3 regions of the Microcoleus sp. BROC3 genome follow, and region 3 is predicted to be linked to each of the others. Evidence: riboswitches for the same ligand, from Rfam matches in the RefSeq annotation. Region 3 holds a riboswitch; each other region holds the start of a gene.

Region 1 (12,046 bases), on a different contig from region 3:
CGCGATAACAAGTGAAAGGATTTATTTTTAGGGGTTGACTGCAAGGTTTAATCATGTAGATGCACTCCTTTGATTCTGAGAATTTTCGCACTGCTTTCAGCGACATTGCTATCTCGCCAGTAGAAGCAGCAGTTTGAAGGCAAAAATCAGAATTGTGTTTCTGTTTCCAGAGACCTTTGATAATTTCTGATTTCCTGTTAACTTTTGCCTGCTACTGGTTAGCGACCGTAGCATTACTTAGGACTGACGCACGATTGTTGAGAAACCGGGTTTTTTTAGGAAAAGACGGGTTGTAGGCGGCAGATTCGGTAAAAAACCCGGTTTCGCACGGGCCCCGATGGTAAGTCCTGATTACTTTTACCAAATTGCCCTTCTACAAGCAACACCCACTCCCTGCATGAGGTTGAGGTGCGACTTGTGAATGCAGCGAGACGCCATATCCTGCTTGCGGGACAAGTTTGGGATAATATAAGTATTCTAGGCTGAGAAAAAATGCTAGTTTGTGATGAGCAACAGAGGTCGATCGCGATCGGCGTCACAATTCACAGGATAATTGGTAATTGAGCGGGGGTAATTGCCAAGTGGTAATATTCCATCTTCCATCTTCCACCCATCCGTTAAAGGGGTTAAAGGGGTTAAATCCGTTGCCTTCTTCCCTCTTGCCTCTTGCTTCTTCCTTCTAACTAATATCAACTTTTGCCTTTAAGTGAACAGTAAAAGTAGAGCCAACACCCAACAGACTTTCAACAGTGATATCGCCGCCCATCATCTGGCAAAACAAGCGACTAATCGCCAATCCCAAACCGGTGCCACCGTACTTGCGAGTAGTCGAAGCATCCCCTTGAATAAAAGGTTGAAACAAACCGTGCTGCTGTTCTGCCGACATCCCTATCCCCGTATCCGATACCTGTAAATAAACCCAATCGCTTCCTCCTGCTGGTTTGCGAGTAGCGCTCAACACCACTGTTCCGCCTTCGGTAAACTTCAAGGCATTGGATAGCAAATTAAACAGAATTTGCCGGACTTTAGTCAAATCTGCATACATCACTCCCAAATTCTCCGAGCAAGAAACTTGCAATTGATTGTGATTTTTTTCGACCAAAGGGTGCAATGTTGCAACGACTTCTTCTATTAAGTTGCCGAGGTCAAAATTTTCTAAATAAAGCTCCATCCGACCGGCTTCTATCTTAGAAAGGTCGAGAATATCGTTAATTAAAGTCAGCAAATGTTTGCCGGCGTTATAAATTTTTTTGGAATCGGGAATGATTTCTTTGAGTCCCGATTCCAGTGCTTCTTCTTGTAGTATTTCGCTGTAACCGATAATGGCATTGAGCGGCGTCCGCAGCTCGTGGCTCATATTGGCTAAAAAAGTGCTTTTAGCTCTGGAAGCTGCTTCAGCTTTGTGTACGGCTTCTTGCAAAGCTATTTCGGCTCTTTTGCGCTCGGCAATTTCGATGCGGAGCAGTTTATTGGCGGCGGTGAGTTGAGCGGTGCGCTGATCGACCGTCATTTCTAGCTGCGCTTTGGCTTTGGAGAGTGCTTCCTGAGCCCGCTGGCGTTCAAATCCTTCGATCGCCAGTGCTACCAAATTTGCCAAAGAATCGGCGAAGGTGCGCTCTTCCAGAGCCCACTGGCGGGGCGCGCCGATATGTTCGAGAGAGAGGATGCCCACGATCTTGCCGCCGAGCCTAATTGCTACGTTTAATATGGATGAATTGGGCTTGCTGGCATTCGGCACCGCAGCGGAATGTTCCGCAACCGCAGATGAGTGGGACAAATTTGTTTTTAGAGGGTTTTGAGTCTTGGGCGCAGGTTCTAAAGCTTTGTCCGATCGCAAGTTTTCGCCCGGTGCGTCGCCTTCGACATCTAAAATTGAAAATTTTAAATCGCTTGCGGATATGGACTCGCTGGTCAAATGATTTTCGCGGGTGCGATCGTACAAGTCGAGACAAACTAATTTGAGGCTGGGGATTTTAAACTTAGAATGATTGCCCCCCTCGTCTTGCTCTGGGGCGGCGGCGTCTGTATCGATTGCCTCTGTTTGATTGTGGGCGAGCGCTCTCTCTGTAAAACTTAGATGGGGATCTGTCGGGTAGCGAGTTCCATATCTGAAATGGTTGTAAAGCCAGACGCTGACTTTTTCCACTTCCAAAGTGCGGGCTGCCGCCTCGGTAATTTCGCGAATTCCCACATTCAGCGCACCGCTGTTGAAAGTTCTCTGCCTACCTAGCTGCAACAAAGCCAGACTCTGGCGGCGGAGCCGCTTTTCGCTCTCTTGGAGGGTTTGTTCTGCTTCCTTGCGCTGGGTGAGGTCGTACAATGCGCACAATGCGGTCTGTTCGCCGTTAAACTGAAGGGACTGAACGGAGATCATCGCCCAGAAGAGAGTGCCGTCTGCCTTTTTGCAATGGAGTTCGTAGTTTTTGACATAACCGTTTTTGGTAATTTCCTCAATTATCTTTGGGCGATCGCTCGGGTTGACGTAAAAGTCTGGGGTGCTGCTGCCGATCAATTCTTCTAGGGGTATGTTGAGCAGAGAAGCCAATTGAGCGTTGGCATAGAGAATTAAGCCGTCCGAGAGGCGAGAAACCAATACCGGAACGGGAGTTGCTGAGGCGATCGCCCGAAACTGGTCTTCGCTTGAGAGCGCTGCCACCTGAGCTTTGCCCAGCAAGTCAGCTTCCATGGTATCCGAATGTTCGGTGGCAGTCTGCAGCAAAATTTCTAGGTCAGCCTTTTCGCGCTTCAAGTTTTCAAGTTCCGCACTCAGTCGCTGAACGTCCAAAAGTAGCTGTTCTCTCGATGGTTCTTCCTGCATAGCAATTGACAATTGGTAATTTTTAGTATGTTGAGAGTTTTTTACGATTTGGTGGTAACTTAACTATGACTTATTCCCATTAACTTGGGCCGCCCTTATCTTGGTTCTCGGACTTAGCCTGCACGGATTTTTACCTTTTTCGATTTACTATTCTAATTCTAAGTGCAGGGAAGGCATCAGCCGCTGCAAGTTCTTGAGAGATTTTCCCTGCCAGGGTATGTGTTTAGAGCCTTTTATAGCGATTTGAATATTTTTTTGCTGGCGCACTTTGATGACAAATTTTGAGACAATGTTAATCCCAGAACTATTTAAAAATTCTAGCTTTCGCAAGTCTAGAGTAATGGTGTTTGGCGAGGATTCAGCCACTTCGTTGAGCAGATCGACGATCGGCGTGTATTCTTCCATCTGGCTGAGCCGGAACGAGCCGCAGCAGGTGACTGTTTGGGTAGCGCGATCGTACAGGATGGCGTAATCTTTGGTCTGAATCTCCATACTTTTGTCAGTTGCCGGTTGTTAGACGTAAAGGGACTTTGGCTGCGGGAGCGAAGATTGAGCTTCAGGCTAGCACGATAAAAATTCGGCCGCTTGCCGACTGCCTTTCCCTGTGTAACTTGTACTGCATATACTGCTAACTGTACCATTGCCGCAGGGCAGTGATGAGTTATTTTGGGATTTATCCGTTGTGATACCCGTTGAAAAAAAGAATGCAACTGTTGAGCCGCTCTCAACCCTGGTAGTCATCAGTCGTTGCCAATCTAAAATCTACAATCTAAAATCTAAAATTGTATGAGTTGTGGGGGGTTGATGAGGGAGCATCTAACTTTTGCAGCCAAGCTAGAAATCTCTGTTTTGAGGCAGGAGGCAGGAGGCAAGAGGCAGAAGGAAGGAACCCGAAGAAGTGTTTTTACAAATATGAGATGCTCCCGTTGATGAGAGCTGCTTTTGCTGAAGTTCCGAGTTATCAATTCTGTTTTTTTTCTCAGCTTGGTATTGACAAAATTACCAAAATATGAGAAATATTTCACATCGGCACAGTAGTTAGTTGGAGAATATTTAATGGCAATTTCAGAAATTACAGAAAAGCTTTTGGCTGCTAAAAAAGCTAAGGGAATTAGTTTTGCAGACTTGGAAAAAGTTTTGGGGCGCGACGAAGTTTGGATTGCGGCGGTTTTTTACCGTCAAGCAACCGCATCTGAAGATGAAGCCGAGAAAATTGTCTCGGCTTTGGGACTAGACAGTCAGACGGCTGCGGTTCTCTGTGAACCTCCGTTAAAAGGTTCTTTGGATGCCTCGGTTCCAGTTGACCCTCTGATTTATCGCTTCTATGAAATTATCCAGGTTTACGGGATGCCGCTCAAAGCAGTGATACACGAAAAATTTGGTGACGGGATTATGAGCGCGATCGACTTTACTTTGGATGTCGAGAAAGAAGCAGACCCAAAAGGCGATCGAGTGAAAATAATTATGTCGGGAAAATTTTTGGAATACAAAAAATGGTAAGCCCGTGCCACTTTACCTTCAAGTGAAAATTAAAAATTAAAATTTGCTCGCATGACTGATGACTAATGACTAAAGCCTCAAAAGTGTTAAGTTAGAAATAGAGATCGCGAAGCTTGACTCCGCCAAAAAACGGAGACAAGCCCCCGACTTAAGTCGTGCAGCTCCCCAAATTTTAGACCCTAGTTCAGCTCCAAAATTCATCTGTGGAGTAAATCTAAAATCTAAAATCTAAAATCTAAAATCGACTGACTGGCTTGGGTGTCGGATCGGGAAACCTTTCTAGGGCAAAGCTAAGGTCGCTCCCGCGGCAACTTCCCCAGTCGAAACAAGCAACCGCAAGCGTAAATTAAGAGGCAAATATGTCAAAATATGACTCCCATCTGAGATGCTCCTTTTGCGGCAAGTCGCAGGAGTACGTCCGCAAGTTAATAGCTGGGCCCGGCGTCTACATTTGCGATGAATGCGTGGAACTGTGCAATGAAATTTTAGAGGAGGAGTTCTTTGACTCCAGCAAAACAATTGGTCAACAGATTCCCCAATCAGAGGTGCGAGAGTCTCAGGGACAAGGAACGCGGCGTCCGGGTCGATCGAATAAATCGAAAATTGTTTTAGGTCAAATTCCAAAACCGACAGAAATCAAGCAGCATTTAGACAACCACGTCATCGGCCAGCATTCAGCAAAAAAAGTCCTTTCTGTAGCAGTTTACAACCACTACAAGCGCTTGAGCGTCGACCAAGCTAAAGATAGCGACAAGTCTTCCCCCGACAGCGATGTGGAACTGCAAAAATCCAACATCATGCTAGTGGGCCCCACAGGTTGCGGTAAAACTTTGTTAGCGCAAAGTTTGGCGCAAATGCTCGAAGTCCCTTTTGCTGTAGCGGATGCGACGACGCTGACAGAAGCTGGATATGTCGGCGACGATGTAGAAAATATCTTGCTGCGGCTGTTGCAAATGTCCGATTTTGATGTCGAATCGGCGCAGCGGGGCATTATTTATATTGATGAAATTGACAAGATTGCTCGCAAAAGCGAAAACACTTCGATCACCAGGGATGTATCGGGAGAAGGAGTACAGCAAGCGCTGCTAAAAATGTTGGAAGGAACAGTGGTTAACGTGCCCCCGCAAGGCGGCCGCAAGCATCCTTACCAAGATTTTATTCAAGTTGACACTAGCAAAATTCTATTTATTTGCGGCGGTGCTTTTGTCGGTTTGGAAAAAATAGTTGAACAGCGTTTGGGTAAAAAATCCTTGGGCTTTATTCAGCCAACAGAAAGCGACAGCAACTCGACTTTGCCGGCGAAGGATAAGCGGGCCGCTGATATTTTGCAGCAGGTACAGCCGGACGATTTAGTCAAGTTTGGTTTGATTCCTGAGTTTGTCGGGCGGATTCCGGTGGTAACGGTAATTTCGCCGCTGGATGAAGCAGCTTTGATGCAGATATTGACCGAGCCCCGGAATGCGCTGGTGAAGCAGTATCAAAAGCTATTGAAGATGGACAGCGTGGAGTTGGAATTCCAGCCGGAAGCGCTACGGGCGATCGCCCAGGAGGCCTATCGTCGCAAAACCGGCGCGAGAGCTCTCCGCAGCATTTTAGAGGAGTTAATGCTGGATGTCATGTACGAGTTGCCTTCTCGCAAGGATGTGGCTAATTGTATGATTACTCCTGAAATGGTCGAGAAGCGATCGACTGCTGAATTGCTGTGGCATCCCGCATGGCACAAACAGCACGAAACAGCTTAATTGGTCATCTGTAGGGTGCTTGTGGCGCACCCTACAAGCTTGGCAAATTTACTTTATGACAGTAAAAAAAATGTCAGTCAATGTAGCTAAAACCAGTAAAAAATCGAGATTGCCAGTATCCATTTTGCTGCCGAGGATGGCAATTTACAGCGCGCTTGTGGCTGGCATCATGGCGTCATGTTACGATTTCAAACTCAATACGATCGTCCTGCCCCCGTCCCCCTCAAGGGGTAAGAAATTTTCTTATGAAGCCGTACAATATATTTATAGCATCACTCAGGGGCAGCAAGCTTACTATGCAGAATACGGTCAATTTAGCGATTCCATTGCCAAATTGGGTATTGGACTTAAAGAACAGACCAAGAACTATAATTACACGATAGTCTCATCAATGGGCCCGGTTCAAACTAGGCACAATAACCGCCAACCAGCACAATTTGAAAGCGCGATCACAATCGCCCAACCTACTGATAGGAACCGCCGCGGGCAATCCTACACTGGCGCAGTATTTGCTTACAAAGAAAACGGTAGCAATTTAATAACAATTATTGGTGATATATGCGAGAGCGGTCGGGAGAACGCAAGTTATGCAGAAACTTGGAGTCCGCCAACTTTTGACGGCAAAGAAATTCACTGCCCGCCCGGAACAACGTTATCGCGAAGTGCAATACCAGGCCCCCCCGGGGTTAAGGTAAGACCTTGAAACTCTTTTGCGTCACTTTTTGACCGTCTAAGTAAAATTGAAACTGCCAATTGCCAGGTTTGTCATCTTTTTGAAAATGGTACCAGCACCAAGTATTTAATCGATCGCCCGTCGTTTTTAAATAAGATTGACTCTGGGCTGCGAATAGTCCTTGAGAGTTGACCACCTTACAATAACCTCTATATCCTCCCTCTGGCAACTTAGTAGCACTTACAGCAAAATAGACTTTTTTCTTGTGCTTCAAAGACCAAAAATCTCTAGTTTTTGTCGATTCTAGTTCGTCAGTTAACATCACTTGAGTCTGAGGATTTAACTTTACGGCGTTGATTACTGGTTTGATATTGACTGCTGTTTGAGGTTGGGAAAATTTTCCAAGCAAAGGAATAAAAATAGCAGCAATTGCTGTTAATAATCCGACTGATATCAGTGCGAGTTTTGACTTGTTACGCTGCTGAACTACCTCTAGGGGAATCAAAGCATTGAGGGCAGCATCCGCCGAAGGATAGCGGTGTTTGAAATTAGGTTCCACCATTTTTTGCAGCCAGTCAAGAAACTCTGGAGTTAGCTGCGGCAAGCGATGTTTAAAATTAATCCGCCCGGTATCGTCCATCAAGCTGCCAATTTCGGTAGAATTGATGCCGATTAGCAAGCAAATTAGCGTCGCGCCGAGACTGTATAAATCCGATGCCACAGTTAGCTGCCGATTGAACATTTGTTCTGGCGGCATAAAGCCCAAAGTGCCTTTAACAACGCTGCTGGCGGCCACTTCTCCCCCGCCGATTCTAGCAAATCCGAAATCGACAAGGCTGACATTCATCCGGTCATTTACTAAGATATTTTCGGGTTTTAAATCTCTGTGGATGACTGGCGGAACCCGATTTTGCAGGTATTTGAGTATTTCTAAAACAGAGATAGCAATTTGCTTGATTTGTTCGGGCTTCCAGCGGTTAGAACTTGCCAAGGAAGGGGCATTTTTGTATTCTTGCACCATGCAGAAACCCGATGCAGTTGGGAAGGAATCTAAATAGCGGGGAATGCTAGGATAGTCGAGTTCTCGCAAAATCTGAATTTCTTGTTCGCACGCTTGATATTGAGCCCAATTAGCGCCTGTTTGGGCAAATTGAAATTGTTTGACGGCGACGGAACGTTTGGTATTAATTTCGGTAGCGAGATAAGTAACTCTACCGCCAGCGCGATTGTGTCCGAGTTCGCGGGTTATTTGATAGCCGTAGTTGGAAAAGTCAGGAAAAGCATTCATAGGTAAATAGTTGATAGTTGATAGTTAGTAGTTGAGAGTTGTGATAGTTAATAGCGAGGTTTTTAAAAGTTGGATTTAAAGCGAAGTCTCGAAACAATCCGCCAACAACAGGCAGGAATGCAGACTCTTAATGTTTGGTAAGGTTTTTAGTGAGGACTTCAGTCATTGAGGTTGAAAGTCCTTGCTGCGAACAAGTTTTTACGGTTTAATTAAATTTGGTTGGGATTTGCGATAGTTGGCAAGCATTCTTTTTGGTTTAAAAACGAGCGAGTCAATTAACGGAATTCCAGTGACGGCTAGAGATGTTATTATCGTTCCTCCTACAACTAATATTTCTATTGTTTCAACCCCTTTTAAGGGAAAATCTAATCTTTTAAACAGAAGAAATGCTACAGACAAACTCATACAAAATCCGGCAGTAAGAAAAGCTCTTTTGGTAGCATCTACTTCAAGAACTTGTCGGGCTATCTGCTGGTCAATCAGCTTGTTAAATACCGAAGTGACTATCTTGTAAATCAGGGATGCCAGCGCTAAAATCCAGCCGACTATAAAGGTATTAGTATACAATGAAAATGATAAAAGCAGCATAATAACTGCTACTATCGTAACATTTTCGATCGTAACAGTCGAAATTATTCTTCCTAGTATTAAAGCTGCAAGTAAAGTTACTGGGATCGAAACCAGCACTGACCAAGCATACACAAAAATTATTAATTGATAATCGATCGTACCCTTCGCGATATCAAAAAGAATACTGGTTAATAGGCTGCTAATAAAAACAGAAAATATCAATCCTATTAATCCTCCACATAAAGCTAGAAACCAATTAAAATCATATTTGTTTGATTGGGCTGTAATGGCGATTTCGGCGACTAAAATTCCCAAGAAGCCACTTGTAAAACCGATTGGAAGCAGGATAGTAGTAGTCCCAGAATACAAAAAGATGTCAACCTCCGGATCGGCGAAATCATAATCAATCCAGCCAAATATCAAAACTGTTAACAGCAAACAGCACATAAAAGTTACTAAGATCAAACAGAACATAAAAATCAGCCTGAATACCGACAAAAAATTAGTTTTTTGCGGTACTGGCAGCGGGGCTGTTGTAGCTTGCAATTCTATTGTATGAGTTTCTGGTTCAGAATTTGCGCGCAAGATGATTTGGCGGTTGTAAGTTTGACTTGCCAGCAATTTGCTCGTATCGACTGCGATTTTGCACTCGATATCATTGCTTTCAAATGCCTGCGGTTCAAAGGAGATCCAAGAGTGGTCGTAGGGCGTGTGGGGCGGATCGTTCGGATGCGGCGTGACTTCCCACCTGCCACAAAGTATTGTATCGGGAATTGGGTTGCTAATGGCAATCGTCCCTGTTAAGATTTCTCCATATTCAGTAGCTGTGAATTGAATGCGATCGCGCTCAATTCTCACTTTCGGCAAGCTGCTGACATCCAAAGCTTCTAGTGCAGCTAAAGCATCAGCAGCCGACTGATATCTATCTTGAATTCTCGGCGCTACCATCCTCTCCAACCAATTCATCCAACCCTGCTGCAACGGCGGTACTAAATGCCGAAAATGAATGCCATAATTAGCATCAATTAAATTACCTACATCCGCAGATTTTGTCCCAGTTAACAAACAAATCAGCGTTATCCCCAAGCCGTAAAGATCCGAGGCTTTGGTTAATTCTCGGTTGAACATTTGTTCCGGCGGCATGAATCCCATCGTGCCTTTGACGACGCTGCTAGCCGCGATATTTCCACCTCCTAGCCGAGCAAAACCGAAGTCTACTAAATAAACATTGAGTTCGTCATCTATTAACAAGTTTTCTGGCTTAATGTCGCGGTGAATTATCGGCTGTTTCTGAGATTGCAGGTCAACTAAAATCTCTAAACTTGCGATCGCAATTTGCTTGATATCCGGCGGCGAAAAAGTCCGCGCGACAGCAGATTCGGCATTTTTGTATTCCTGCACCATGCAGAAACCGCTGTCAGTTTGAAAAGAATCGAGATAGCGGGGAATGCCCGGAAAATCCAGACTTTGCAGCACTTTGATTTCCTGTTCGTAAGCTTCGTATTCTGCCCAGCTAGCACCTAATTGGGCAAATTGAAATTGCTTAATTACAACGGATATTTTTGTGTTAATTTTTGTGGCGAGATAGGTGACGCGGCCGCCCAAACTGTTGTATCCGAGTTCGCGAGTTATTTGATAGCCATGTTTGGAAAAGTCAGGAAAAGCGTTCATAGGTAATTACTATGGTTTGTAGTAAGGACTTTAGTCCTGAAGCCGTTATGTTATAAGGACTAAAGTCCTTACTAAGAACGAAACGATCGCTCCTACAAACATAACTTTTTTGAAAAAAGGCGGCAAGTGCGGTATGATGTGATTTCGCGATCGGTTCTAGCGGGGAGCAGTCGCTAGAGGAAACGGGGAAAGTTCGGTGCAAGTCCGGCGCTGTCCCGCAACTGTAATGAAACCGTTGTGGTTTCTCAAGTCAGAATGCCCGCCGATATCTAACTCACTTTTGAACGCATCTGCGAGGTACGGATGATGGATGGAATTAACACGGCTGTACGCACCAAGCACAGTCTATTTGTTTGCACTGCTTGCGCTAGTGTTTGGAAAAACGGCAAGCGCGAAGGCAAAAGCGGCGGTCAACAATTCATGGAAAATTTGTCGCAACTCGCTAAAGATTGGGAGTTTTCTGATAAATTTGAGATTCAAGAAGTTGAGTGCATGAGTGCTTGCAGTCACTCTTGTGCGGTGTCTTTTGCTGCGGTAGGAAAGTACACTTATCTGTTTGGCGATTTACCAGCAAATGAGTCGGAAAGCGTCGAGGCTGTACTCGAATGCGCGGGTCAATACTATGCTAAACCCGACGGTTTGTTGCCTTGGTCTGAGCGTCCTCAAGCTCTGAAAAAAGGCGTTTTAGCAAAGATTCCACCGCTGGGAAATTAGAGCATTTCTCGTTACCATGCTCTGCCCATTGGTGACAACTTAACGTCAAACCGACCGTCTCTCTTGTTTTTATCGAAATCTAGATCCCCCCTAACCCCCCTTAATAAGGGGGGGACAAGAAATATTCTCAAAGTCCCCCTTCTTAAGGGGGATTTAGGGGGATCTAGACTTCGCCTAAAAGCGACTTTTATTGTAGGTTTCTGTCTTAAGTTGTCACCTACATTCTCGGCCTGGGAGCGCATAGCCAGAGGCTCGGCCTCGTCTTAAAAGCGCTCCTTTATTCCAGCGAGGCAGAGCCTCTAGATTAGCATTCCCAGGCACAGCCTGGGAACGAGATATCCCATCACCAAATCAGCACAAAATTATCAATGCACAAAATCCCTGTTACTGTCATCACTGGTTTTCTCGGTAGCGGCAAAACTACCTTAATTCGGCACTTATTGCAAAATAATCAAGGTCGCCGCATTGCTGTTCTGGTCAACGAATTTGGCGAAATTGGAATTGACGGAGAACTGCTGCGCGATTGTCAAGTTTGCGACGAAGAAGAAAATGTCAGCAGCAATATTGTAGAACTAACAAATGGTTGTCTTTGCTGCACTGTTCAAGAGGAATTCTTGCCGACTATGCAGGAATTGTTGAAGCGTAGAGAACAAATTGATTGTATTGTAATAGAGACTTCTGGCCTCGCACTTCCTAAACCTTTAATTCAAGCTTTTCGCTGGCCGGAAATTCGCACGGGTGCTACTGTAGACGGTGTTGTTGCTGTTGTCGATTGCGAAGCTATTGCTAGCGGTACTTTTGTCGGTGATATCGATGCTTTGATGGCACAGCGGCAGGCTGATGATAGTTTGGATCACGAAACTCCGATCGAGGAATTGTTTGAAGACCAGTTAGCCTGTGCCGATATGGTACTTTTAACGAAGGTCGATCGCGTAGATGCTGAAACTCACCAGAAAGTCCAAAGCTGGTTGCAACAAGAATTGCGTCCGAGTGTGAAAATTGTGCCCTGCAAAGGTGGCGAAATTAACCCTGATGTGCTCATGGGATTTAATGCGGCGGTTGAGGATGAT
Region 2 (5,715 bases), on a different contig from region 3:
GTATTCCCAGTGTGAAAAAATAATAGCATTTTATTTATCTCTGTGCCACTTTTCTCGGTGGCATACAAAGCTAGAGCGCTTGGCGCACTGGTTCATAAAGTTATAGATACAAAAAAAATCAATATTAAATATGAATAACAAACAGAAGGAATTTATCGGGTTCGGGTGCGTAACTGCGATCGTCCTGTTATTCGGATTCATAGGTATTACGGTATGGGAGTTGAGAGAATTTCTAGGTATATATAATCCCCCTTGCCTTAACTACAATTCTTGGGAAGTTGAGCCTTTAATTGTGGGTCAAACGACTAAGCTAAAAATCGGGAGTACCGACGCCGCTTCAGGGTGTATTCCAGGAGATTCTACGCAGTCCGAGAAACAGTGGGTGTGGTCGTCCGATTATGAAGAAGTCGTCAAAGTTTCCCCAGATGGAACTGTGACGGGTATTGCGCCGGGAAAGTTTGCCGTGTTTGCAAAAAAAGGTGGAGAAACACTCTCTATGTCCGGTATTGTTTACCCGCCTGATTGGACACTTCGGATTCTACCAGAAGTTGCAACCGTGCGCGTGGGCGATCGTATTACCTTTAAAATAATTCTCTCCGATTCAAAGGGGAGATTGCTTCCCCCAGTGACTTATTTCCGATTTTCGACTCCCTACTATCAGCAACCGATACCTGGTGTACCCAGCAAATCTCCCAATCCGGAGCCGTTGCTGGCTCAAACGCAATCAGCGGGCACATTTCAAGCGCTGCGGCCTGGAACTGTTACTATTACTGGGGGAATGGGCGATCGCACTAGCGAAGCCAAATTAACTATTAAATAAAAAACAAAAATCCTTCCATTCCTAGGAATCTCCGGCAGCGAATCATTTGAACTGTTGCTGCTTATCCGCTGCTGGTATATGCCTTAGCTTATGTGCAATTATGCTTAGGAATGAGAATTAAATAACTTACACTCTTGAAAGTGGGGTGGGCGTCCCGCCCGCCCTTTTTTGGACGGGCGGGACGCCCATCCCACCATAACAATTAAAATTGTAAGTTATTTAATTCGCGATCCTTAGACCCTGCGAGCGTCCCGCACAGAAAAGTTTATATATCTCGCTTCGTACTCTCACAGCCAACACTCTTCTAAAACCCAAATTGGGATGCTCCCCATGCTACCGGACTAGATATCACAATAAAGTCTCTAAAAATATTTTTCCCCAAACAAAAAGCGCCCCTATTACTAGGAGCGCTGTTTGTCAATCAAAAGCTAAAACTTAGCCGTTGATAGAAGGAGCAACCATTGCTACGGGAGTTGTCTCACCAGCAGCCAAGTCGAGAGGGAAGTTGTGAGCGTTGCGCTCGTGCATTACTTCCATACCCAAGTTAGCGCGGTTGATCACATCAGCCCAAGTATTGATCACGCGACCTTGAGAGTCGATAATCGATTGGTTGAAGTTGAAACCGTTCAAGTTGAAAGCCATCGTGGAGATACCCAAAGCGGTAAACCAGATGCCGACAACTGGCCATGCACCTAACAAGAAGTGCAAAGAACGGCTGTTGTTGAAGGAAGCGTATTGGAAAATCAAACGACCGAAGTAGCCGTGGGCTGCGACGATGTTGTAGGTTTCTTCTTCTTGACCGAATTTGTAACCGTAGTTTTGCGATTCGGTTTCGGTTGTTTCACGAACCAAGGAAGATGTTACCAGAGAACCGTGCATGGCGGAGAACAAGCTACCACCGAAGACACCAGCAACTCCCAACATGTGGAACGGGTGCATCAGGATGTTGTGCTCGGCTTGGAACACGATCATGAAGTTGAATGTGCCGGAGATACCCAAGGGCATACCGTCAGAGAACGAACCTTGTCCGATGGGGTAGATCAAGAATACTGCGGTGGCTGCTGCAACTGGTGCAGAGTAAGCGACGCAGATCCAAGGACGCATACCTAAGCGGTAAGATAGTTCCCATTCACGACCCATGTAGCAGAAAATGCCGATCAGGAAGTGAAATACTACCAATTGGTAGGGGCCGCCGTTGTACAGCCACTCATCGAGGGAAGCTGCTTCCCAGATGGGGTAGAAGTGAAGACCGATGGCGTTGGATGAGGGAACAACTGCACCTGTGATGATGTTGTTGCCAAACATTAAGGAACCTGCTACTGGTTCGCGGATGCCGTCGATGTCCACTGGAGGGGCTGCGATGAAGGCGATGACGTAGCAGATGGTGGCAGTTAGCAAGGTGGGAATCATCAAGACGCCGAACCAACCTACATAAATGCGGTTGTCGGTTGATGTTACCCATTCGCAGAAGCGTTCCCAGACGTTGGCGCTTTCGCGCTGCTGTAAGGTTGTGGTCATGGTTTTATGATTGCTGTATTTGGTTGTCAATGTTCGGATGATGTTTATATTATTAACTGTGTTGTTAAGGTTTGTAAAGGGGTGTAGCGACAGTTAAACTGATGACTGCGATTAGGAAAGCTGATGAGAGGGGAGAGATTGGCGATCGCCAGGGGTTTTGTTAAGAAAGTTGAGGGTTTTGCTTTGTGTGGGTCAGCTCGTGATACCTTTCTAAAACCTGAAAGCGGGAAAGTCCGGTGCAATTCCGGCGCTGTGCCGCAACTGTAAAAGTCAGAATGCCGATTTCGGGGGCGCTTTGTAGGCGTTTACTTTTGGATTCCCTGCGGAGCACGGGGAGGAGATTATTTGTTAGCTTTGACTGATTTGCCGACTTGTCCGGGTTTATTTTACGGTTCGATCGCCCGAGACGGAGTTTTATCGAGAATGCGGATTCCGGGGGGAATTTTAAACGCGCAGCAGTGTTGGACGATCGCCGATTTGGCCGATCAATACAGTACCGGCTGTTTGCAAGTGACAAATCGGGCAAATTTGCAAATCCGAGAAGTGAACTCGGAAATTGCCCCGGAAGTCTGGAACCGCTTGCAGGAATTGGGGATAGCGTCTCGCCACGTTGAAGTTGACCCAATTCGCAATATTATGGCAAGTCCGACAGCAGGGATCGATCGCCAGCAGCTACTCGATACTCGCCCGCTAGTGAAAGCTTGGGATGATTACCTGCAAACGCATCCCGAATTGTCGGAACTTTCGCCTAAGTTCAGTATTGGCTTCGACGGCGGGGAATCGGTTTCGATCCGCGATTTACGCAACGATATTTTATTAGCAGCAGAAGGGCGTTCAACCCAATCAAAAATCGTTTTTCGGCTGCATTTAAACGGCGATACAGGAATTTCAATCCAAGAATCGCAATGTATTTCAGTATTAGCCGCGCTCGCTAGCACCTATCTTGAATACACCAAAAATAGACCTCGAATTGATGGCAAAAAACCGCGTTTGCGTCACCTGCTGACAGATTGGGGCGCTGAAAGTTATCTAGAAAAGGTACAGCAGAATTTACCATTTTTATGGCAATTCACATCTGGCACCTTTCCCCAAAACAGGCAAGATGCCTGTGAAGCGAAGAGTGAAGTTCCTGGTGGGGTGGGCATCTTGCCCGCCCGCCCGATCGCCTCATCGGAAAAATCCCTCCCCCATCACCTACATCTCGGCATTCATCCTCAACAACAGTCCGGTTTCTCCTACATGGGAATTGCACTACCTCTCGGTAGGCTAGAATCAAAGCAACTGCGGAATTTGGCAAATTTAGCCCAGAATCTAGCCAGCGGTACCCTGAGACTTACGCCGTGGCAAAATCTGTTGATTTCTGACATCCCCAACTCCCAGCTTTTTGAGGTAAAACAGCAAGTAGCCGATTGGGGATTGCACTCGTCGGCGACTCGCCTAGATTCGTGCTTGGTGGCTTGTGCCGGCAGCAACGGCTGTGCGTCGGCGGCGACAGATACTCAAAGTCACGCCCTAAAAATGGTGAGGGATTTAGCGCAAAAATTGACGATCGACCTGCCGATTAACATTCATTTCAGCGGTTGCCAAAAGTCCTGCGCCCAGCACCGGCCAATTGATATCACGCTGGTAGGAATTCAGATTGAGCGAGGAGACGAGATAATCGAAGGTTACGACATTTATGCGGGTAGAAAAGATTTGCCCTTCGGACGACAAATTTTTCAGGCGGTGAGTGCGATCGAGATGCCCGATGCGATCGAGCGAATGTTGCGGGTGTATCAGCGGTTTCGAGATCGTTTGGAGTCATTTGGTGAGTTTGTCGATCGGCAGGCGATCGACCAATTACAGCAGTTATTCAGCGCCGAAAATCGGACTTTAAAGTGAAAAAATATCCCATTCAAACTGACAATTTTTAATTATTTCTCTTTGTATCTCTCTTGAGATTTCTTCCTTCGCGTCCTAGCGCTTACGCGCCGCGTAACGCGCCTTCGCGGTTAATTCAAAAAATCAATTTCAAAAATTCAACAAACTTCCCATAGCAGTTTTAAACAATGATTGACTACATTCGAGACGGAACAGAAATCTACACCAAATCCTTCGCCACAATTCGAGCCGAAGCAGATTTGTCAAGCTTGCCGCCCGATTTAGAATCCGTAGCCGTGCGACTAATTCACAGTTGCGGCATGACCGATATTGTTGCAGATTTAGCAGCTTCGCCCGGTGCAGCCACCTGCGGACGCCAAGCCCTCTCCGCAGGTGCGCCGATTCTGTGCGATGCCCGGATGGTGGCCGAAGGCATCACTCGCAAACGCCTTCCCGCTGACAATCAGGTGATTTGCACCCTCTGGCATTCCGAAATCCCGGAGTTGGCGCGGCAAATGGGAAATACTCGATCGGCCGCGGCCCTGGATTTATGGCTGGACAACTTGCAGGGTGCGGTTGTGGCAATTGGCAATGCCCCGACTGCTTTGTTCCGACTGCTGGAAATGCTGGATGCCGGAGCACCCAAACCGGCTTTAATTCTGGGTTTCCCGGTAGGATTTGTCGGGGCCGCCGAATCCAAAGCCGAACTGGCCGCCAACAGTCGGGGAGTGCCATTTATTACGCTGCACGGGCGGCGCGGTGGCAGTGCAATGGCAACGGCGGCCGTGAATGCGTTAGCGAAAAAGGATGAATTATGACTGAGGCGAATGGTAAATTGTACGGTTTGGGTATTGGCCCTGGCGATCCTGAGTTGATTACTTTGAAAGCTTATCGGATTTTGCAATCGGTGCCGGTGATTGCCTATCCGGCGATGGAAAATGGTAAGGTACTGGCGCGGGCGATCGTCGCAGATTATCTGCGCCCGGAGCAAATTGAGATTCCGATGCCGTTGCCTTTTAGTCCGACGCGATCGTCTCAACCTTATTACGATATTGCTGCCGAGAAAATTGCCGCACATCTGAGCGAGGGGCGGGATGTGGCGGTGCTATGTGAGGGCGAACCTTTTCTCTACGGTTCGTTTATGTATCTATTCAACCGTTTGTCGGGGACTTTTACGACTGAAGTTGTGCCGGGAATTTCTTCGACAATGGCTAGTGCGGCTGCGTTGGGAGTGCCGCTGACTTATCGTAACGATGTGTTAAGTATTATGCCTGCGACGCTGGATGCTGAGGTTTTGCGCGATCGGCTGGCGGTTGTTGATGCTGCTGTGATTATTAAGCTGGGCCGGCACTTTGCGAAAGTCCGGGACGTGCTGATTGAGTTGGGACAGTTCGATCGAGCACTGTATATAGAACGCGCAACTATGCCTAATCAGCGAATTCGGGCGATCGCAGATGTCGATCCCGCTGAAGTTCCCTATTGGGCTCTCATTATGATACCCAGCCAGCAAAAGTCTG
Region 3 (12,046 bases):
TTGTTATATTGTCTTGGGCTCGGCAACGCCCGCCGCAGCTATGCACATTTCGGAAGGTTTTTTGCCGGTGCAATGGGCTGCGTTTTGGTGGATGGTGGCGCTGCCTTTTTTTGCAGTAGGTTTGCGATCGATTACTCGCATTACAAAAGAACACCCGGAACTTAAACTCTTGCTTGCTTTGGCGGGTGCGTTTACTTTTGTGCTTTCTGCTTTAAAAATTCCCTCGGTAACGGGCAGTTGTTCTCACCCAACGGGTACGGGTTTGGGTGCAATTTTATTCGGCCCTTCGGTGATGGCTGTACTGGGGGCTTTAGTCCTGTTGTTTCAAACGTTACTGTTAGCGCATGGCGGCTTGACAACGCTGGGAGCGAATATGTTTTCGATGGCGATTGTCGGCCCTTTCGCTGCCTATTTTATCTATCAATTGCTGTTGCGAACTGGCAGCCAGCGGGCGGCAATTTTTTGTGCGGCGGCTTTGGCAGATTTGCTGACTTATGTGGTGACTTCGATTCAATTAGCGTTAGCTTTTCCGGCAGCCAGCGGCGGTTTTGTGGCTTCGTTTCTCAAGTTTGCGGGCATCTTTGCTATCACTCAAGTACCGCTGGCTATCAGTGAGGGATTGCTGACTCTATTGGTCTGGAATTGGCTGCATTCTTACGGGAAGCCGGAGTTGGAAACTTTGAAATTATTGAGACAGGAGTCATAAGCCGTGAATCAAAAACCTACAAAAAATAACCAATCTACTTCGCGGCAAAATTGGCTGTTGGCTGGCGCGGTGATGGTTCTGGCAGCGTTTCCTCTCGTTTTTGTGCGAGGTGAATATGGTGGTGCCGATGACCAAGCTAAGAAAGCAATTACTGAAATTCAACCGGGTTATAAACCTTGGTTCAATCACTTGTTTGAGCCGGCTAGCGGAGAAATTTCAAGTCTATTGTTTGCGTCTCAAGCAGCAATGGGGGCTGGCGTAGTTGGGTACGTCATTGGGTTGTATAAAGGCCGATCGCAATCTCGGCAGCAGTCCGATCGTAAATCGTCGGAATGAACCATCAGATTGACAGTCTGGCTTATACAAATCGCTTGCGGGGGTTGCCGCCATCTCACAAGTTATCCTTTGCGATCGCCCTTTTAATTCTGTCTCTAGTTTCTGGGGCGATCGTCCAATTGTCGATCGCCCTTTGGTTGGCCGTCTGGATCGTCGTCTATGCGGGTATTCCGGGGAAACTGTATTTGCGGTTGCTGTCGCTACCGTTGATGTTTTTGCTGACAAGTTTGCCTGCTTTGGCGATGGGTGCGGTTGCGGGCGATCGTATCCCTGCAATTCAGTGGGATATTTGGCAAGGTTGGGGCATTAGCACCGGCACTTTTTATCTGTATGTGAGCCGCACCGGAATATACCAAGTGAGCTGGCTGTTTGCCCGCGCCTTCGCATCGACAAGCTGTATGTATTTCATCCTCTTGACGGTGCCATTTACCGAAATCTTGCAAATTCTCAGACAATTACGCTGTCCAGAGTTAGTCACGGAACTGCTATTACTAATGTATCGGTTTATTTTTAGCTTATTGGCGATCGCCGATGAACTTTGGATTGCTCAAAACTCTCGCTGTGGCTACCGCACTTGGAAGCGGGGAATGCAGAGTTTAAGCATTTTAATCGGGCAATTGCTTCAGCGAACTTTGGAAAACTACCGTCAAGTATCGCTGAGTTTAGCCTCGCGCGGCTTTAATGGAGAACTGCGGGTTTGGAATTCTTACCCTTATAAACCTTCGCGAAGATATACATTTGAAGCTGTGTTTGGCTGTACGGTTTTAACTTTGTTAGGTGTTGTATTTTAATCTAATTAAACTTTGGGGCGGGCGAGAAGCCCACCCCACTCCTGGTTTCAAGAAACAGGACTGTCAAAATTAGAGGTGCACCACATTAGCAATTCTAAATGAATTGTGAGATGGGCTTCTAGCCCGTCCAAGCTAGAAGCCAACCATCCCAAGCTTCATTTTATCAATATGACGTTTATGAACTAAAGTAATGATTTTTATGAATTGACCTTACAAGAAACCTATTGAATAATAGTAATCAATAGCTGTTCTGTAGGGAAATTACATTATGAACAAACGGCAGTTCAAAAAAATACTTTATTTCTTAATGACCTCTTTGACCGTATTTATGGTCACAGTCACTCATGCAGCAGCCCAACAACTACCGTTTTACTGGGATAATATTAACGTCATCATCGACGTTCAGACGAACGGAGATATGTTAGTTACAGAAACCCAAAAATATGTGTTCACAGCCGACTACAATACTGAACGATATCGCTATATTCCTCTAGGTAAGGTAGATGAAATTAAAGATGTCATCGTTCAAGAAAATAATCAAATAATTCCGAGTAGCACGGGGATTGAAAACAATGAACTTTGGATTCGTTGGCAACATCGATTAAAACCGCCAGAATCACATACTTTTGTCATCAAATATCGCGTGGTAGGCGGATTGCAGGTAGATGGTGAGAAGGCTCTAGTTTATTGGAAAGCCATTGCAGCAGGTCGCAAAGCTCCGATTAATACGGGAAAAGTTACGGTGAAATTACCAGAAGCTTTGTCAGGTCAAGTTCTCTCGTTTACGAATTTTGGTACAGCCGCAGTTCCGCGTCAAGTAGATCCTAAAACATTTGAGTTTGTGGCAAGTCAGCCTATTCAACCAGAACAAGAATTAGAAGTACAAATCGCATTTCCTCAGCAAATTTTGAATATACCTCAACCTAGTTGGCAACAAACTGGCAACCAAGCTCAATCTTCTTCGGGAGAACAAGGCTTTTTCCTAGACCCCGGAGCCATTTTTTTTCTAATGTTGTTCGGACTTTTTCCAGCTTTAGGAATTATCACATCCATTGCAAATCGACGCTGCCCTGATTGTAAAAAGTTCAATCTCAAACGAACTTATAAAGTTTTGATTCCTGCAACTACTAGCCGTTCAGGAAAGCAGCAAGTTACCCACCACTGCGGAAGCTGCTCTTACCATAATGAGTACGAAGCAGTAATTCCAGTCATTAGCAATCACAGCGGTGGCGGTGGCGGCGGTGGTGGCGGTGGCGGCGGTGGTGGCGGTGGCGGCGGTGGTGGCGGTGGCGGCGGTGGCGGTGGTGGCGGTGGTTAATATCAACGAGACTTACGCATCACAAGCAAAGAAACCGGGTTTTTACTGAATCTGCGGGTTGTAACGAAGTATTCTGGCAAAAAACCCGGTTTCTGAGCTCCCGCGCGTCCAGGAATATTGTTGATAATTCTCGTATTATCGTTAGTTTAGCGGGCCGAATTTGAATCAGGGCGATCGGACTTCCTGCAAAAGTTATTACAAATATGACTTTTATGAACTAGATCCATGAATTAAATGAATTGACGTGAACAGTAATTTGTGGAAAAATTACTGTATCAAAATAAACAAAAAAATCATGTATCAAAATACTAACCAAAGAAAAAACCCACCGCCCGTTGTTTTTATTATTGCCATCGGCTTAATTGGGCTTGGCGCATACAAGTTCCTTCCCGGTTTATTGAATGCCAAAAATTCAAATACACCTCCATCGACATCGACATCGACATCTACACCGGCACCGGCACAGATCGCATCGGGAGCGATCGGCAATCGTATCAGTTTAGGAAATCAAATATTGCTGACATCCTACACAACCCCCGAAAAACAAGCAGGAGTTCAAGCTTTTGCTGAGGGAAATTACCAAGCTGCCGCCCAAAATTTTCAGGCATCGCTGCAACAAAATCGCAACGACCCGGAAACCATTATCTATTTGAATAATGCCACAGCCAGCAATGGTTCTTCCTTAAAAATTGCTGTCAGCGTCCCCATTGGTAGCAACCCCAATGTCGCCCAAGAAATCCTTCGAGGTGTTGCCCAAGCTCAGGATGAAATCAATACTAGCGGTGGCATAAACGGCGCAAAACTGCAAGTAGAAATTGTCAACGATGACAACAGTCAAGAGGTGGTCAGAGAAGTTGCAAGGACATTGACAAAAGATCCGAGTATATTAGCAGTAATTGGACACAATGCTAGCAACGCATCTCTCGAAGCTGCTCCGATATATCAGCAAGAAAAACTGGTAATGGTGACACCGACGAGCTTTGCCAACAATCTATCAGGATTTGGCAGCTACATCTTTCGGACAGTACCCAATATTAGCTTAATGGCTGCTCCCTTAGCAGAATATATAGTTAAAACAGAACGCCAAACTAATATTGCCGTTTGTTATGACTCGCAAGCACCCGATAACATCTCCTTTAAAGATGAATTTGTGGCTGCTCTTACTGCTGCTGGAGGCAAATTAATTCCCACTGTTTGCGACTTTTCACTCCCTTCTTTTAGTGCCGAAAATGCACTTGCCGATGCTGTCAGCAAAGGTGCACAAGGATTGATGGTAGCGCCCCACGTCGATCGCATTGACCGTGCCATTTCTCTGGCTCGCATCAATCGAGGCAAATTGCCACTCTACGGCAGCACTACGCTCTACACCTTTCAAACTTTAAAAGACGGACAAAGCGACGTTAACGGCTTAGTATTGCCCGTTCCCTGGCATCCTGAAACTAATCCCGGTAGCCGTTTCCCAGAAAATGCCCGCCAGCGTTGGGGAGGCATTGTGAATTGGCGAACAGCAACGAGTTTTGACGCGACTCAAGCTGTGATCGCTGGCTTGCGGCAAAGCAATACGCGGGAAGGATTGCAACAAGCACTCAGAAATCCGAATTTCTCGGCAGCAGGATCGAGCGAGGATGTGAAGTTTTTGCCCACGGGCGATCGGGCTGGTAAGCCGATTTTAGTGCAAGTTAAACAAGGAGGAAGCACTGGCTATAACTTTGTCCCGTTGCGGTAAGTTGGTTAAGTGCGATCGCACTCACATCTGGCACATTCTCAATAAGTCTTTCAGGGGCGGGCAGAATGGCCACCCCACAATAAAATTCCCTCTTTGTGAAACAGGCATCTTGCCTGTTTCTTAGCATAATTAAAATCTACTTTTCTGTTGAATTAGCAAAAATTTTAATAATATAAAATGAAATGAGTAGATTAAAGGAGAGCGTTGTGTATGATCGCGCCAGTTGAAACCAAAACCTACACGGCTGAGGAATATCTAGAATTGGAAATCTCTTCTCAGGAGCGGCATGAATTTATCAATGGGGAGATTGTTCTGATGGCTGGTGGCGCACCGGATCACAATGAAATTACCACTAATTTAGTTGTTGCGCTGAAACTGGCGTTAAAAGGGAAACCATATCGGACTTTTAGTTCGGATCAGCGGCTGTGGATTCCCCAGCTTAATAATTATACTTACCCCGATGTGATGGTGGTTGCGAAATCGATCGAGCTGCAATCTGGACGGACGGATACAATTACTAATCCTGTGTTCATTGCTGAGGTGCTGTCTAAAGGTACCAGAGCTTACGATCGAGATGAAAAGTTTTCTGCTTATCGCACTATCCCTAGTTTTCAGGAGTATTTATTAATCGACCAATATCGGCGACAGGTGGAGCAATACTCTAAAACTGATGCGAATAAGTGGATTTTTTCGGAATATAGCTGTATGGGCGATCGGCTGAGTTTAACATCTGTTGCTGTGGAAATTTCGCTGGCCGATTTGTATGAAAATATTGAGTTTGGTGAATAGGCGGACGGTTTTTTGTCAAATGTTCCAAATAGTGGTAATATTCCCGTATATCGATCGGCTCTGATGGAGAACAGCCATCAGACGTAAGGGGGAAAGTTCGGTGCGAATCCGGCGCTGTCCCGCAACTGTAAGGAGATTCTTGCTTCTCTGAGTCAGAATGCCCGCCGATTTGTTTACCTGTTGTTTTTCATCTGCGAGGTATGGATGATGGTGAGTTTATTATTTTTTTTATTATTGGATTGGGGTTTTTTAACCGCAGATATCTGCCGATAAACACAGATGAACGCTGATGTAAGTCGATTTGTGTTCTGAAGGGTATCTTATTTTAATGGAAATGAAAAGAAATGCGAGTTGAAGATAGTGTTTGGCAGGGTAGTTTTGGCTACTGGCAAAACTTGTTTATTCATCAGAATATTTTGTCGATCGGACATACTGCTTGGAATGGTTTTTTGCATCGAGGACGAGGCTTGGTTGCTTGCAAAATCAATAGTCCCATTAACGGCTCTGTGAATTGGAGCGTAGATACTATAAAGTACGATCTGCAATTTATTTCCGAGTTGGAGGCAACCGCTTATTTGCAACAACTAGAAATAGAGGAGAACACTGTTTCAAATCTGCTCCAAATCATTGCTGGCTACGAACCCAAGGAAGGAATTATATTTTTGTCGATCGCCAACGCTCAGATTGATATCAATTTGTTGCAAAAGTTGGCAATTTCTCCTGTTGAGTGCTATGAACAGGTATGCAAGCGCTGGGAAGAATTTCAACTCTGCCCAAAATCTTAAAACTTACTAAATTTTCCGAATGTCGCAGCCAAAATCAATCGAAATTTCCAAAGTAACTCGCTACCAAAATGCAGCGCTTAATTACTATTTGGGCCTGACAGATTCGCCCTACCTTCACTACGGCTATTGGAAAACCCTACCTGTGCCCGCTGAGGAACTGACGATCGCGCGGCTGCGCGTCGCTCAGCAAGCTTACACAGATAAACTCTTGGATTTTATCCCCAAAGACATCAAAACCGTGCTGGATGTAGGATGCGGGATAGGGGGAAATGCGGCTTATTTGCTCGATCGAGGTTTTGCAGTCGAAGGGCTCGCACCCGATCCGTTCCAACAACAGCGCTTTCTTCAGTGTACGGGCGATCGGGCAATTTTCCACCTCACGAGGTTTGAAGACTTCAAAGCAACCCATTTCTACGATCTTATTCTCTTTAGCGAAAGTAGCCAGTATATGTCGGCTGTTGATATTGCTAAGGGTGCTGCCACTGCCCTCAATCCTGGTGGTTATGTACTGCTTGCCGATATGATGCGCTCTGATGTTAACTATACAGAGGGAATGTTTTCTAACTGTCACGTGGTGAAAGAGCTTCAGATTGCATTGATGCAAGCGGGGTTCAATGTAGTAAAAACTGAGGATATTTCGGCTCATATTTTACCGACGATTGACCTGTATGTCGATACTTTCCGCAGGTTTGGACTGAACACAATGATTTATGTTGCGGATTTGATTGCGATCGCAGTTCCCCCCGTCCATAAATTCCTGCGCTGGATATTTCGTCGCTGGTTCAAGAAGCTGGTGGTTGAAGGATTGGAGGCGGGCCAACTTTTTGAGGAGCATTTGTGTTATGAAATTCAACTTTGGCAGTTGTCTAAATCAGATGAAGGTTGACACGAATACAATGGTAATCGGTCATCGGTAATAGGTAATTGGAGGCAGAGCCTCCGGGTATTTACTCCCAGGCTCTGTCTGGGAATAAGATTATAACAAATAATAAATAATAAATAACAAATAACAAATATGTCTCAATGGATTCTCGAATTCGATCGCATTTCCTACTCCTATCCCTGCGGTTCGCGAGTGGCAATTCAGGGTTTAAATCTCAAAGTACCCGCTGGGAAACGCTGCGGGCTAATCGGTCAAAACGGCTGCGGCAAAACTACATTTTTTCTGTTAGCAAATGGCTTGTATCAACCGCAACAGGGAATCATTAGCTGGCACGGTGAACCCTTGCGCTACGATCGCAAATCTTTGACGCAACTGCGCCAACAAATCGGACTCGTCTTTCAAAATCCCGAACATCAATTAGTAGCTTCGACGGTAGAAGAAGATATCTCCTACGGATTGTACAATTTAGGCTTGAGAGAATCCGAAATTGCTCAACAGGTGCAGCAGGCGATCGAGCAATTCGATCTAAGCGAACTCGCCTGCGAACCAATTCACAATCTCAGTTTGGGGCAGAAAAAGCGGGTGTCGATCGCCGATATCATGGTTCTCAAACCCAAATTGCTGCTGCTAGATGAACCTACCGCCTATCTCGATCCGCGTCACACCCGACAATTGATCGGTTTACTCCAACAAATTCACAGCGCCGGAACCACCATCCTTTTAGCAAGTCACGACCTCGATTTCATCTACCGCTGGGCTGATTGGGTGTTTGTAATGGATCGGGGAAAACTGATTTTAGAAGGAACACCGGAAACAGTTTTTGCTCAGCGGGAGGTTTTGGAACAATTGCAGCTTGGCGTACCGCTGGCGATCGAGCTAATCGAGCAAATAAGGGCGATCGTTGAGAAAGATGATAACTCAAAAGTAAAGGCTTTTGAGCTTTGGCAACAACAGATTCTACAAGCACGTCGGCTGCTTTAAAGGGACTTAGACAATTTATATTGTTGTACCGCGTCACCTACGCAGACTCTAAATGAACAACCGGAATCTGTTCCATTCGTTCTGCCGTTTTTGCACCAGTTGCAACCGCATGAACTCCATGCAGAATATTGGCTGAGTAATAACGATTGCCACAATTATCACACACCCCAATCGTCACATCTTCAAGAATCACAAAACCATCTCGATGCTTGAATGCTTCACGCTTGACTGTGCGTGGCTGAACCGTCCCCTCACAATACTCACATTGATATCCATACATAGGATTAGCCCTCAAATTCAGTAACTTCGTAGACCGTAATCACCAGATAAATTCCGCTGCTGGCGAAACGCCCAACCACTCCAACTGGCGTTTGCCTATCCATCGCTACCCCTTCTATTGTATATCGTGTGCCTCTGGGATCGTCTTTTTCTATTCGACTCACTCGACCGCTCAGAACGGCTGCTTCTATGTCCTCAATCGTCAGCAAATCTTCCGCCATTTCTTCCATCGCGTGGGCTGACATATCATATTGGCGAAGTCGAAACCTCTCTCGGATTCGGTCAAGATCACTCCGGGACACAGGCTATCTCAAATCACGTCTAGCCAATCATAGCAAGACTTAGACATGAATCTGTTTTGCTTAAAAACTGAAATTTTGTAAAGATTTGTAAGTCGGTAAATTGTTGAGCTAGGGGAAAGAGCGATCGCGCTTGCAACCTTCATTTCCTATTATTTGGTGAGGAGATGAAGGAGGCGGCTCATTGGTTAACTGCCTGGTTCTTTTGACTACCTGAATCCTTCCATCTTGATATCCAAACTAGGAAAAGAGCGATCGCGCTACGAATAGGTTGGCAATTTGCGGCAGTGTAGTCTCCTTTATTTGATTTAACTAATGAATAACCTGAGAGCGATCGTCCTACTTAAGAATTCAAAATATCTCGATTTCTATGGATCAATCCCCAAAATTCTTCTTTGGTATTTCGATCTTCAAATCTGATAGCACCAGCCCTCACAAGTATTTTTCGTAGCTCGTCATCATCAAAACCACCTAATCTGTGCTTGATTGCTTTAAAGCTACGTCTTTCCCATTTCTCATGCTCCAAAAGTTGTCTGGCCACTTGTTCTGCCATAAATTCAGTTCGCATCTGGGCAAACTCAAACTTTATTCTTCGTTCTTGAAGAAGAAAAGACGCCAAAGTAGTAACAATTGCTGTTCCAAAAGCTGTGAGGATAGATGTTATCACAGTTGTAAGCATAACTTCTAATCCTCAGATAACTTTTTTGGGTCAAAATTTACGTCTCCTATCATCGCTTCTGCGTCGGCGAAAGCTGCCACTAATTTTTCCGGTGAGCTACTACCAGTGTGAAATCTCATTGATTCAGCTCTTAAGTGTCTTTGAGCTTGACGAAACCCATTACCTTTTCGTTTAACATCTGTTGTGTTAATCAAAGCTAATGAAATTGCGCTGATTGCAGAAAGCACTTTTGTTCGATGAGTTCCGAGTTCTTCAACAAAGGTGGCAACAAGTAAAGATGAGACGATTGAAGTAACTCCCAAAAATAGATAAATGGAATGTAATATATAGGCATACTGATGCCATTTTTTGATTTGCGCCTCAATTTCTTCGGGGATTTCTTGCATCTGGAAATTCAACTATTAATTAAATGGGTAAATTGTTGAATTAGGAGAAAGAGCGATCGCACTCTTCACCTTCATTTCCCATTATTTAGTGAGGAGATGAACGAGTGACGAGGTGCGATCGGCATCCTAATAGCTAGCAGTTTGACTTAGTGCGGGCGATCTCACTTGCAGCCTTCATTACTTGCTAAGACTTAAGGAACTGATTTAGCAAGCTGCAAGTATTCCCAAATATATTCACCATAGTATTTATCACTGTCATCTCGATGTCCCTGCTTGAATTTACGTGAAAACTCCACGCTGCCGCGATTGTAAGCAATAGCGACATATACTTTTTCCTCATCTGTTAAAGCGGTTTTTCCCGAGCCATAGGCACGTTTAATGGCTGCTTTGAGTTCGTTAGTACACTTACTTAAACACTCATCGAAGCTATACCATCTCTTCTGAAGAAAATAGTCAGGGTCTTCTTTAAAAAACTGTAAGTCAAGCTGAAAGATACCAAAGCCATGACAAAACTTATCAGAAGAATTATCTGCAACTTTTTTATACTCTTCGACATGAGTTCCTAGAGTTTCTAAAGCTTCGCGGGCAATTCTAAACATTTCCCGACCTTTATCTACACTCAACAAAGCTGCTTTGTTCTTTGGAAATGCAGAGCGTTTAGGGGTATCTAGAGTGTCACCAACGCAGAGTTTCAAAACATCATCGACCGATAATTTCGTGTAAAGTTTTCCCCAAATATAGTAAGTTTCTTGCAATGCGATCGCAGTCAGCAGATCAAGACTGAAAGGAGTACCTGCGATCTCGGCTTCAATCTTACTTCTAAACTGCTCTTTAAACCAGCCGATTGCTTGAATCGTGTTAGGTGCAGGCTCTAAAAATCGACTCGCTACAAATCCTTCTAAAGTCCGTCCATCTTTAACCGTTAAAATTTGCCACCAAGAGCCATCTCCGGCAACACTTATCTTGGAAATCACATGACCTTCAGGTATTGATGTAATTTTATTACTTTGCTCAATCTGAGGGGATGAACGCACATTGAGTTCGGTCGCCTTAACGATATATAGGTCTGTCATTTTCAACTCCTAAAATATTGTTTATAGATTGTTTCTCAAGACACCGTACACACCATTTACTTCTCTCAAAAAACCATTTTTCTCCAATGGATATGAAGTAATTGATACGGATTGATTCACATTCCCGCCAAGAGTTCGCACTTTTGAATCCCTAACTTCGACAACAATATCGCAGTGACTCTTAAAGCCTCCCCTTGGCAAAGAAGCCATTGAAGTGATATGAACCCCATCTCGTGTACGGCAAACTAGATCGCCGAGTTGAGGTTTATGTTCGTTTACTTCAAATCCCCAAAAAGGTGCTGTCGTGACATTTGCCTTGCGTTTATCTACCGCATCATAAACATACGTTGAGTGGGCAGGCGCAAATTTAAAATCACGATAACCAGCAGCACGAGTGACAAAGGAAATAAATGCTGCTGACCAAGGTTGATCTCGGTCTCGACCGTCGAGATTTAAGTCAATTTTTGACCAATATTCCCCAACATATTTATAGTGAGGATCTTCATACTCTAATTTATTTCCTCGGTCAAATCGAAGCCATTCCTTAACAGCCGCACTGATTAATGCTTCTTTAGCTGCACTGACAGGTTGCCGTAAGAAAGCAGCACTCGCGAAACCTTGAAGTGTTGAACCATCGACAACAGTTGTAACTTCCCAAAACCGATCGGTCGGATTCCCTTGGATAACTTCTACCTCTTGAGCTAGCACTAAAGCAGTGATAATATTTCCTTGTTCGATCTCTGGCGATCGACGTAAATTTAGACTATCCGTTTTAACTTTCATGACTACCATGCTATTTCCTCCTCAGTCTGATTTTGATTGCAATAAAGTTGAGGCTCTTCTAAACTATACTCTCGCAACAATGGTCAAAACGCTTCTGTAACGATTCGACGGATAATTTCTGTCACAGCCAATGCAATGCTGGAGTCTACTCGAATTGCTTCGGCATTGGTACTCGTCTTAGCAGCACGCAATGTTAAAGCAAAAGACCTGAGTTTTGGATCGCTAGATGGAT

What was found. A riboswitch is a leader RNA that binds a small molecule or an ion and turns the genes downstream of it on or off. The one in region 3 is predicted to bind cobalamin.
Region 1: another riboswitch for cobalamin. It lies ahead of QUB30_RS22410 (DUF1636 domain-containing protein); the one in region 3 lies ahead of QUB30_RS20700 (hypothetical protein).
Region 2: another riboswitch for cobalamin. It lies ahead of cobG (precorrin-3B synthase); the one in region 3 lies ahead of QUB30_RS20700 (hypothetical protein).

Annotation. Positions count from the first base shown of each region.
Region 1 covers NZ_JAUBTQ010000037.1:66,436-78,481, forward strand. The annotation lists gene QUB30_RS22370 (hypothetical protein) at 1-106, opposite strand, end outside; gene QUB30_RS22375 (ATP-binding protein) at 680-2,818, opposite strand; gene QUB30_RS22380 (slr1659 superfamily regulator) at 2,966-3,310, opposite strand; gene cynS (cyanase) at 3,875-4,318, shown strand; gene clpX (ATP-dependent protease ATP-binding subunit ClpX) at 4,678-6,060, shown strand; gene QUB30_RS22395 (type IV pilin-like G/H family protein) at 6,116-6,763, shown strand; gene QUB30_RS22400 (protein kinase domain-containing protein) at 6,747-8,021, opposite strand; gene QUB30_RS22405 (protein kinase domain-containing protein) at 8,220-10,262, opposite strand; cobalamin riboswitch at 10,397-10,543, shown strand; gene QUB30_RS22410 (DUF1636 domain-containing protein) at 10,566-10,976, shown strand; gene cobW (cobalamin biosynthesis protein CobW) at 11,345-12,046, shown strand, end outside.
Region 2 covers NZ_JAUBTQ010000117.1:213-5,927, forward strand. The annotation lists gene QUB30_RS32625 (Ig-like domain-containing protein) at 131-820, shown strand; gene psbA (photosystem II q(b) protein) at 1,256-2,338, opposite strand; adenosylcobalamin-variant (AdoCbl-variant) riboswitch at 2,548-2,627, shown strand; gene cobG (precorrin-3B synthase) at 2,684-4,219, shown strand; gene QUB30_RS32640 (precorrin-8X methylmutase) at 4,387-5,016, shown strand; gene QUB30_RS32645 (precorrin-2 C(20)-methyltransferase) at 5,013-5,715, shown strand, end outside.
Region 3 covers NZ_JAUBTQ010000033.1:5,555-17,600, reverse strand. The annotation lists gene QUB30_RS20730 (energy-coupling factor ABC transporter permease) at 1-706, shown strand, start outside; gene QUB30_RS20725 (energy-coupling factor ABC transporter substrate-binding protein) at 710-1,042, shown strand; gene cbiQ (cobalt ECF transporter T component CbiQ) at 1,039-1,833, shown strand; gene QUB30_RS20715 (DUF2207 domain-containing protein) at 2,102-3,151, shown strand; gene QUB30_RS20710 (ABC transporter substrate-binding protein) at 3,447-4,877, shown strand; gene QUB30_RS20705 (Uma2 family endonuclease) at 5,088-5,666, shown strand; cobalamin riboswitch at 5,705-5,849, shown strand; gene QUB30_RS20700 (hypothetical protein) at 6,011-6,451, shown strand; gene QUB30_RS20695 (methyltransferase domain-containing protein) at 6,471-7,337, shown strand; gene QUB30_RS20690 (ABC transporter ATP-binding protein) at 7,467-8,315, shown strand; gene QUB30_RS20685 (YgiT-type zinc finger protein) at 8,353-8,595, opposite strand; gene QUB30_RS20680 (DUF4258 domain-containing protein) at 8,600-8,839, opposite strand; gene QUB30_RS20675 (hypothetical protein) at 9,237-9,572, opposite strand; gene QUB30_RS20670 (hypothetical protein) at 9,578-9,958, opposite strand; gene QUB30_RS20665 (SH3 domain-containing protein) at 10,150-11,031, opposite strand; gene QUB30_RS20660 (DUF2272 domain-containing protein) at 11,053-11,823, opposite strand; gene QUB30_RS20655 (peptidoglycan-binding domain-containing protein) at 11,898-12,046, opposite strand, start outside.